DNA from 3 places in the Desulfovibrio sp. genome. Region 3 is predicted to be linked to each of the others. Evidence: predicted binding sites of a transcription regulator. Region 3 holds the regulator's gene; each other region holds the start of a gene.
What was found. The regulator sigma-54, encoded in region 3, starts transcription at its own class of promoters, with help from an activator protein. The targets are predictions, from matches to a motif close to CTGGCACGGNNNNTGCTT.

Region 1: the regulator sigma-54 is predicted to act here: its motif matches at 1,105-1,122, upstream of QZ383_RS07155 (UxaA family hydrolase).
Region 2: the regulator sigma-54 is predicted to act here: its motif matches at 1,634-1,651, upstream of nifH (nitrogenase iron protein).

What each region holds. Positions count from the first base shown of each region.
Region 1 covers NZ_JAHZCJ010000004.1:127,444-130,724, forward strand. The annotation lists gene QZ383_RS07150 (sigma-54-dependent Fis family transcriptional regulator) at 1-967, opposite strand, end outside; gene QZ383_RS07155 (UxaA family hydrolase) at 1,302-1,586, shown strand; gene QZ383_RS07160 (UxaA family hydrolase) at 1,591-2,751, shown strand; gene QZ383_RS07165 (tripartite tricarboxylate transporter substrate binding protein) at 2,841-3,281, shown strand, end outside.
Region 2 covers NZ_JAHZCJ010000010.1:93,955-97,235, forward strand. The annotation lists gene QZ383_RS12575 (class I SAM-dependent methyltransferase) at 144-899, shown strand; gene nifH (nitrogenase iron protein) at 1,704-2,525, shown strand; gene QZ383_RS12585 (P-II family nitrogen regulator) at 2,553-2,876, shown strand; gene QZ383_RS12590 (P-II family nitrogen regulator) at 2,886-3,263, shown strand; gene nifD (nitrogenase molybdenum-iron protein alpha chain) at 3,275-3,281, shown strand, end outside.
Region 3 covers NZ_JAHZCJ010000001.1:531,236-534,516, reverse strand. The annotation lists gene raiA (ribosome-associated translation inhibitor RaiA) at 187-726, opposite strand; gene rpoN (RNA polymerase factor sigma-54) at 763-2,187, opposite strand; gene QZ383_RS02260 (CTP synthase) at 2,483-3,281, opposite strand, start outside.

The sequences.
Region 1 (3,281 bases), on a different contig from region 3:
TTTCTTCCATGACCAGTAGCAGTTTGCTCTGCATTTCCGGCGCAAGTTCGCCAATTTCATCCAGAAACAGGGTTCCGTGCTGGGCCAGTTCAATACGGCCAATGCGCTTGGCTGTGGCCCCGGTAAAAGCACCCTTTGCATAGCCGAACATTTCGCTTTCAAAAAGCGTGGGGGCGATGGAAGGGCAGTTGACCTTGACGAAGTTTTCTTCCCGCCGCGGGCTGTGACGGTGCAGCCAGCGCGCCAGCATGCTTTTGCCCGTGCCTGTCTCTCCGGTGATGAGCACGGGAATATTCAGCTTTGCAACTTTGCGCACCACAGCCATTGTACGCACCATGGGCGGCGTCTCGAGCAGCTTGGTTTCCAGTAGAATACTGCTTGAGTCATCCTGTATTTTGCCGGAATGCTCCGTCACAGGTCTTACCTTTGCCGTTCGTTCCTCAGCCAGAACTGCGAACAGAAAAGCCGTAAGCACTGGTGTAAGTTCAATGAGGAAGTTCAGAATCTCAACAATATTATCAGGCTGTTTTACAAAAGAAACGTGCAGCGTGCCAATGACCTCGCGGTTGATGATCAGGGGCAGGGCAATAGTTGCGTTAAGGCCCACTGACGAGAGCGGCATGGGGCCATCACCCAGATTATGCACAGAAAGATCATTAATAACAACAGGTTTGCGCGAGGATATGGCAAGACCTGCCACCGTATTGCGCGCTATGCGAGTATTTGAAAGTGATTCTACTACGGTTCCATCCGCAGCGGTGAACAGGTTCAGAAATTCCCTTTCAGCGTCATAAAGATTAATACAAAACCTGTCGTAGTGAAAAAGTTCACGAATCTGTTTTGATAAAATTTGAAAAAAAGCGTTCCTGTCGATTTTTCCTGCCACAATGCGGGCCAGATGGTGAACAACCTGTCCTACAGTGAGAGAGGGATTGCTCAACCCCTTGGGTGTAATTGTATATTTCATAGTAACCGCCTGTATTTGGGCAATTTTGTGCCCAAATATAATCAATTTTACCAACAAATCAAAGCTTTCACTGGTTGTTCAATCAAGTTTGTGAAAATAAATCCATTATTCTCGCAGGATACCGAGCAACACATTTTTTGGCACACCAATTGCTCTATACCCTACAGCAAGGCTTAAAGGCACAAAATATTATTGGTATTTATGTGTGGATATACAATATACCACAGATACAAAACTAATAATTTTGCAAAATATACTCTTGTTTTGCTCATGCTGCCATTAAGTTTTTGCCTGAAAAAACTTTTTTATAGCAATGTTATTAAAGGAGAGCGGTATGGTAACCCATTTTGTGGTTCACGAACCCGGCGACAGCGTCGGTGTTATCGTTGTCGAAGGGGTGAAGAAAGGCGACAAGCTCAATGGCTGGGTCATGGACGGAAACCAGAGCATTGACTTTGAAACGCTGAACGACATTCCGATCGGCCACAAGATTGCCCTTAAGGATATGGCTGTGGGCGACACCGTCATCAAGTACGGCACCGACATTGGCAAGGTTGTGCAGCCCATCAAGCGTGGCGAACACCTGCATGTCCACAACGTCAAAACCAAGAGGTGGTAATCTGATGCAACAGACATTTATGGCCTATCGCCGCGAAAATGGCCGCGTGGGCATCCGTAACCACGTTATCATTCTGCCCCTGGACGACCTCTCCAACGCCGCTTGCGAAGCGGTAGCCAACAACGTCAAGGGCACCCTGGCTCTTCCCCATGCTTATGGCCGCCTCCAGTTTGGCGAAGACCTTGACCTGCATTTCCGCACGCTGATCGGCGTGGGCTCCAACCCCAACGTTGCCGCCGTTATCGTTATCGGTATCGAACCCCAATGGACCAAGCGAGTGGTGGACGGTATCGCCAAGACCGGCAAGCCCGTTGAAGGCTTTGCCATCGAACAGCACGGCGACCTTGAAACCATTTGCAGCGCTTCCCGCAAGGCCAAGGAATTCATGCACTTCGCCACCGAATTGCAACGCACCGAATGCAAGGTGAACGAACTGTGGGTCTCCACCAAGTGCGGCGAATCCGACACCACCTCCGGTATTGCCGCCAACCCCACCGTTGGTAATGCTTTTGACAAACTGTGGGAAAAGGGCGCCACCACACTCTTTGGTGAAACCACTGAGATCACCGGCGGTGAGCATCTGGTTATGGAACGCTGCGCCAATGATGAAGTACGCGCCCAGTTCAAGGCCTTTTTTGACCGCTACGCCAAAGTTGTGGACGACCACAAAACAGACGACCTCAGCGACTCCCAGCCCACCAAGGGCAACATTGAAGGCGGCCTGACCACCATTGAGGAAAAAGCCCTGGGCAATGTGCAGAAGATTGGCCGCAAAGCTCCTGTTGTCGGCTGCCTCGACAAGGCTGAAATGCCCACCGGCCCCGGCCTGTGGTTCATGGATTCCTCGTCCGCCGCTGCTGAAATGGTTACGCTCTGCGCGGCCTCCGGTTTTGTGGTGCACTTTTTCCCCACGGGCCAGGGCAACATCATCGGCAATCCCATTCTGCCGGTGATCAAACTTTCGGCCAACCCCCGTACCGTGCGCACCATGAGCGAGCACATTGATGTTGACGTTTCCGGCATTCTGCGCCGCGAAATAAACCTCGATGCCGCTGGCGACAAGCTGCTTGAAATGATGTTCCGCACCTGCAACGGACGCAATACCTCCGCTGAAGTTCTGGGACACAGAGAGTTTATTATGACCCGTTTGTACGAAAGCGCTTAAGTTGCGTTATGTATCCTGGGAAAGTTGCTTTCCCAGGATACTTTCTTCCCCCAAAAAGGAATGATACTGCTTTCGAAAAGGAGGCCTAGATGAAGTTCAAAGCCATATTACCTTGCCTTTTCCTCGCCCTCTCCCTCATTTTAATGGCTGCCCATCCGGCTGCCGCCGCGTACCCAGACAAACCAGTCAGCATGATCATTGCTTTTACCGCAGGTGGCTCCAGTGACGTTCAAGCACGGATCATGCAAAAATACTGGGATAAATATGTCAAAGAACCCTGGGTGTTTGTGTATAAACCCGGCGCTGGCGGCATTATCGGCTTTACGGAAATAGCCAAGGCAAGCCCTGATGGCTACACCATTGGCGGCCTCAATATCCCGCATCTCGTGCTTCAATCCCTCGCGCAGCGTGCTTCATTCAATGCAGACAGCTTTGAATACATCGCCCAGGTGGTCAACGACCCCCAGTGCATAGCCGTGCTTAAGTCAAGTAAATTCAAGTCGTTCAAGGATATTATTGATGCCGCAAAG
Region 2 (3,281 bases), on a different contig from region 3:
ACCGTCTGCAAAGTGGGTGTTTGCAAAGTCCACACCTCAGGAAATCAGAAACAAGCTGCAATATTGCCGCGCCGTCTGACGCATATTTTCTGTGCATTGCTCCAATTGTCCAGGCGGGTTGCGACCAACCCAAAGGATACGCCATGACAGCCCAAAACAGCACCAGGGAATTCTGGAACAGCAGAGCCGAGTCCTTTCCCCGCTATGAAGCCGGGGCTGACACCTACGAGGGGCGCATGCTCCAGCTGGCGCGCGACAACGGCGTGGATTTTCGCGGCAAAACGGTTCTGGATGTGGGCTGCGGCAGCGGCATGTACACCATCCGCCTTGCGCAGGAGGCCGCATCGGTCACTGCCGTAGATATATCGGACGAAATGCTCCGCATCCTCATGCAGGATGCCGCCGCGCAGGGCCTTGCCAACATCCGGCCCGTGCTTTCCGACTGGGAGCACTTTGCCCTTGAGGAACGCTTTCAGATTGTTTTTGCTTCCATGACCCCGGCCCTGAGCGATGACGCCGCCCGCGAAAAGCTGCAGCACTACGCGCTGGAGCAGGTGGTCTTTATGGGTTTTAACGAGCGCAAAACTTCGGATGTCATGGCCGGGCTGTACACGCATTACGGCATTACGCCGCCCCAGTTTGCCGATGCCCCAGATATGCGCGCATGGCTTGAGAGTCAGTGCATTCAGTATACAGCGCTGCCCGTTAACGGTCAGTGGATTGTGCCGCACACCCGCGACAAGCTGCTTGGAGCCTGCGCCGCCAACCTGCGCGCCCGTGGCGCTGAGCCGGACATGGCCCATCTTGCCGCGCATCTTGAGGGATTTCGCAACCAGAACGGGGAATATGTGGAACGCACGGAATATTCCCTTGAAATGCTGATCTGGCAGATATCCTAATCACGACTCTAACCCGCGCAGAAACTTTAAAAACTTCTGGCTGCGCGTAGCTCACCTTCCCCATCCCCGAACCCCATACTGCATTTCTGCCGCGCATGCCGTTCATAAGCCGTGCGCAAGGTCTTGCCCGCAGTATTTCTTGCGCGAGTTGGGTTGTTCACGCTTTGCAACTTTTACGTTTCCATTCCTATTTTGGTACAATTTTGAATCAAACTTTTCCTGTCTTGGCTATGCATATCTTTGCGGCCATGCAGGCCTGACCACGCTTGATGAATAAGCCCTTTTCTCTCCCCTACTGGCAAAACCGTCCGAACAGATACGTTCTTGCCTGAACCGCTCCCTTCCTCCCTTCACACTGCTCTCAATTCGCCGCTTTTTGGCGATTCAACCCCTGCCCCGCCCCATTTACCAGATGGGCCGGGCTTTCTGTGTTCATGAGCAGCCATCACTGCCCTGCCTGTTTTCCTCTGCCGTTTCCATCATCATGTGTTCCAAATGTAGCCCATTCTGCCCCAGCACATTCACACATGGCAATTCCCCTGCAACACGTTCCCAATTTCAAACAAATTTGTATCGGCTGTTTATGCCTGAAATTTTTGCTCAAATAAAAATCTATTATTAAAGCAAGTTACAGATTGGACAGTTTTTTCCGCACGATGGGCCACCTTAACAAATTTGTATTGATTGTGCATGCAGATTATAAAATTAAGTAATAATATTATATAGTTAATCTAACGGCACGGTTTCTGCACAAAGAGGGACAAGCGCAACGAGCGCGGGAACATCAAACCCAGAGGGAATCTCATGCGTCAGGTAGCTATTTACGGCAAGGGCGGTATCGGCAAGTCCACCACCACACAGAACCTTAACGCCGGCCTTGGCGAAATGGGCAAGAACATCATGATCGTGGGTTGCGACCCCAAGGCCGACTCCACGCGCCTTATCCTGGGCGGCCTTGCCCAGCAGAGCGTGCTCGATACCCTGCGTGAAGAGGGTGAAGACATCGAGCTGGATCTGGTGCTCAAAAACGGCTTCAAGGGCATCCGCTGCGTGGAATCCGGCGGCCCCGAACCGGGCGTCGGCTGTGCCGGGCGCGGCATCATCACCTCCATCGGTCTGCTGGAGCGCCTTGGCGCTTACACCGAAGACCTCGACTACGTGTTCTATGACGTTTTGGGCGACGTTGTGTGCGGCGGTTTCGCCATGCCCATCCGTGAAGGCAAGGCCCAGGAAATCTACATCGTGGCTTCGGGCGAAATGATGGCCCTCTACGCCGCCAACAACATCTGCAAGGGTGTAAAAAAGTACGCCAACACCGGCGGCGTGCGCCTTGGCGGCATCATTTGCAACAGCCGCAAGGTTGATGGCGAAGCCGAGCTTGTCTCTGCCGTTGCCAAGGAAATCGGCACCCAGATGATCCACTTTGTGCCGCGCGACAACATGGTGCAGCGCGCCGAAATCAACAAGCAGACCGTTATCGAATTTGACCCCACCTGCGGACAGGCCGACGAATACCGCACCCTGGCGCAGAAGATCGACGGTAACGACATGTTTATTATCCCCAAGCCCCTTTCCCAGGAACGGCTCGAAGAGCTGCTCATGGAACACGGCTTGATGGACGCCTAAACCAACAGCACGAAACGGAGAACAACAATGCAGATGATTCGCACGATTATTCGGCCTGAAAAGACCACCGAGGTTCTCTCCGAGCTGCTGTCAGCGGGCTTTCCCGCCGTTACCAAGCTTGATGTGGTGGGCCGTGGCAAGCAGAAAGGCATCATGGTGGGCGATATCCAGTACGACGAAATTCCCAAGCAGATGCTCATGCTTGTGGTCAGCGATGAAGACAAGGACGATGCCATCCGCGTTATCCTGCGCGTGGCAAAAACGGGCGACGGTCACTTTGGCGATGGCAGAATCTTTGTTTCAAGCGTCAGCGAGGCCTGGACCATCAGCAGCGGCAAGTCCGGCCTGTAGGAGGCTCCCATGCAGGAAATAGTTGCAATGGTTCGAGCCAACATGGTGGCGGCTACCAAGAATGCCCTGTCCAAGGCCGGATGCCCCTCATTCTCATGCACCAAGTGCCTGGGACGCGGCAAAAAAGGCATGGATCCCGCCACCCTGCGCATGGTTATGGAAAGCGGCGAGCTGCCGCGCACTCCGGCGGGCGAATCCCTGACCGAAGTGGGCAGGCTGATCCCCAAGCGGTTGTTCAATATCTGCGTTCCCGATGAAAAGGTCGAAGCTGTGGTCAAGGCCATTATAGAGGCCAACAGCACCGGCCACCCCGGCGATGGAAAGATCTTTGTGATGCCGGTGGAAGAATCCTATGTGGTTCGCACGGGCGAGCGCGCTGACGCATAAGGAAGGTATGTATGAGTA
Region 3 (3,281 bases):
GACATTCGCCTCTTCGGGGTCAGATCGCCGTTTGCAGCCGGGGTTATGCGCCACAGGCTTCTGACGGACGTTGCCAAATCCGCGCCGCGCTCAAGCCGGGTAAGGGCCATTGCGCGGCAAACGGCAGGGGGGGGTGCGCCTGAACGGGGGCGAGCTGTTGCCAGCCCGCCCCCCCATTATGAATGATTACAACACGGGGTCAATGAGGGCATAGCCGCTCACCTTGGTGCGGTATACCACATTGATGCGGTTGTTTTCTGCGTTAAAGAACACCAGAAACTCGCTGCCGATGGAATCAAGCTGCATGAGCGCTTCATCCAGATGCAGGGGCTTGGTGGCGAGGCGGTCGGTGCCGTCAGCGGGCTGCTGCACGTCGGCTTCGGCATCGAGGTTGTAGGTAAACACGTCCACATCCGTATTACGGGCATGCCGCCGCTGGGCCTTTACCCGGGCCACCTGGCGCTTGATCTGCGATTCAACCTTGTCTGTCACAAGGTCAATGGCTGCATACATGTCTGAGGTCTGTTCCGTGGCGTTGATGTGCAGGCCTTCGCCTGTAACGGTCACTTCGCAGCGATGGCGGAACTTATCGACTGTCAGCACAACGGCAACTTCAAGGCCAGAGGCCTTGCCAAAAAACCGTCCCAGCTTTTCCATGCGGCGACGGGCATACTTCTTCAGATGTTCGGAGGCTTCAAAATTCTTGAAAGCAAATGAGATGTTCATAAGTTCCTCCTAAGTATTGAGCCACTCGACGGGGAATCAGAAATGCTCCTTGCGCCTTGACGAAGATGGAATATCAAGCGCCGTGCGGTATTTTGCCACCGTGCGCCGCGCAATATTGACCTTGAGACGCTCCTTGAGCATTTCGCCGATACGCTCATCGCTGAGGGGGGATCGGGTATCTTCCTCAGAGATGAATTTCTTGATCAGAGCCTTGACGCTTTCTGAGCCTACCTGACTTCCGTCATCGAGTTCAAGGCCGCTGTTAAAGAAAAACTTCAATTCAAAGATGCCGTGGGGCGTTGCCACATACTTGTTGGTGGTAATGCGGCTCACCGTTGATTCGTGCATGCTGATATCGTCAGCAATATCCTTGAGAATGAGCGGCGCGAGCTTGGTCACGCCGTCTTCAAAAAATGGCTGCTGATGGCGCACAATGCTTTCCATAACCTTGTAAAGCGTGCGCTGGCGCTGATACAGGCTCTTGATAAGCCATGAGGCGGAACGGATCTTTTCGGAGCAGTAGTCCTTTTCCTTATCCGAACTGCCAATATTCATCTGGCTCATGGCCGAAAGCTGCAACTGGGGCAGGCCGTCATCATTGAGCAAAATCACAAATTCGTCGCCCATCTTGTACACAAATACATCGGGGCTTACGTAAGTTGGCTCGCCGCCGCCAAAACTTGCGCCGGGCAATGGGTCAAGGCTCTGAATGATATCCAGATACTCCTTGAGCTCTTCCATATCGAGCTTGAACTTGCGCAGCAGGGGCTTGTAGCGCTTGGCCTCGAGGTCTTCAAGGTGCGATTCTACCAGCTCCACGAGGATGGGGTCGCGGGCGTAGTTGAGGCTTTTGATCTGCACCATCAGGCATTCGCGCGCATCACGCGCGGCAACGCCGATGGGGTCAAAAAGCTGCACCCTTTCAAGCACGGGCAACACGGCCTCGGGCGCAACCTGGGCCATTTCTGCCACTTCTTCAATGCTGGCTTGCAGATACCCGGCGGAGGAGAGATTGCCGATGATGACCTCGCCAATCCCCTTCTGCTCTTCTGTCAGCGAAGAAAGGCGCAACTGCCAGAACAGATGCCCTTCTAGGGTGGGCTTGGCCGCATAGCGGGCTTCAAGGGGCGAAATTTCTTCGGCAAGTTCAAATTCGCGTGACTGCGAAAGGCGGGGTGTGCTGGCAAACTCGCCGAGGTAGTCTTCCCAGTCGGCGTCCTTGGCCAGTTCCCTGTCGTACACTTCCTCCTTGGGCGCTTCGCGGCTGTCGTCGTGCTGCTCCTGGGAGGCATCGTCCGTAAGTGAAGATTCTTCGAGAAAGGGGTTTTCAAGCAGCTCCTGCTGCACAGTTTCCAGAAGTTCCACGCGTGAGAGTTGCAACAGCTTGATTGCCTGCTGCAATTGCGGGGTCATTACCAGTTGCTGTGACAGCTTAAGTTGCTGCCGTAGTTCCAGTGCCATGTGTACTCTTTTGCCTTAACTAGCCATAGGACTATAGAATTATCTGTTTACAAGTACTGTGCCACATCTGCAAAAATTATGCAATAGCTAACAGTTGCAAGATCAGGTTCGCGGCATCCCTATCCTGAGGCACGGGCTGCCCGCGTCAAAAACCCAGATTTGGCGCAGTTTTTGCGCCGCTGAAAATAAACTGCGCACCAAAAAAGGGGAAGGCAATGCCCTCCCCTTTTTGCGCGATTTTGCGATACCCAAGCGTGGTGAAAACCAATAAGCCTCGCTGCGTTAACGCCGCGAATTACACCTTGGCGAACTTTTTCGCCGCTCCGATAAATTCGCGGAACAGCGGATGCGCGTTCATGGGCCGGGATTTGAATTCGGGGTGGAACTGGCAGCCAAGGAACCAGGGGTGGTTCTTCAGCTCAATGATTTCCACAAGCGAATCGTCAGGGGCGGTGCCGCTGAAAACCATGCCCTTTTCGCCCAGCATTTCCTTGAAGGCATTGTTGAATTCGTAGCGGTGACGGTGGCGTTCATCAACCATGCCCTTTTTGTAGGCCACAAAGGCCTTGGTATCGGGCTGCACCTTACAGGGGTAGGAGCCAAGGCGCATGGTGCCGCCCTTGTCGCTACCCGCGTCGCGTTTTTCAACGTTCTTGGTGCGGAAGTCGAACCACTCGGTCATAAGGTAGATAACCTTGTGGTCAGAAAGCGGGTTGAATTCTTCCGAGTTGGCGTCATCAAGGTTTGCCACGTGGCGGGCAAATTCGATAACCGCGCACTGCATGCCAAGGCAGATGCCGAAGAAGGGAATGTTGTTTTCACGCGCATAGCGGATGGCGGCAATCTTGCCTTCCACGCCGCGGTAGCCAAAGCCGCCGGGCACAAGAATGCCGTGACAGCCCTTGAAGGATTCCGCGCAATTACTTTCGTCCACATTTTCGGAATTGACGTAGCGCAGCTCCACCTCAACACGGTTGGCAACGCCACCGTGGATGAGGGCTTCGTGCAGGCTCTTGTAAGCTTCCTTGAGGTCAACGTACTTGCCCACAATGGCAATGGTGACCTTGCCCTTGGGGTTGGCGCAGTCGCTCACG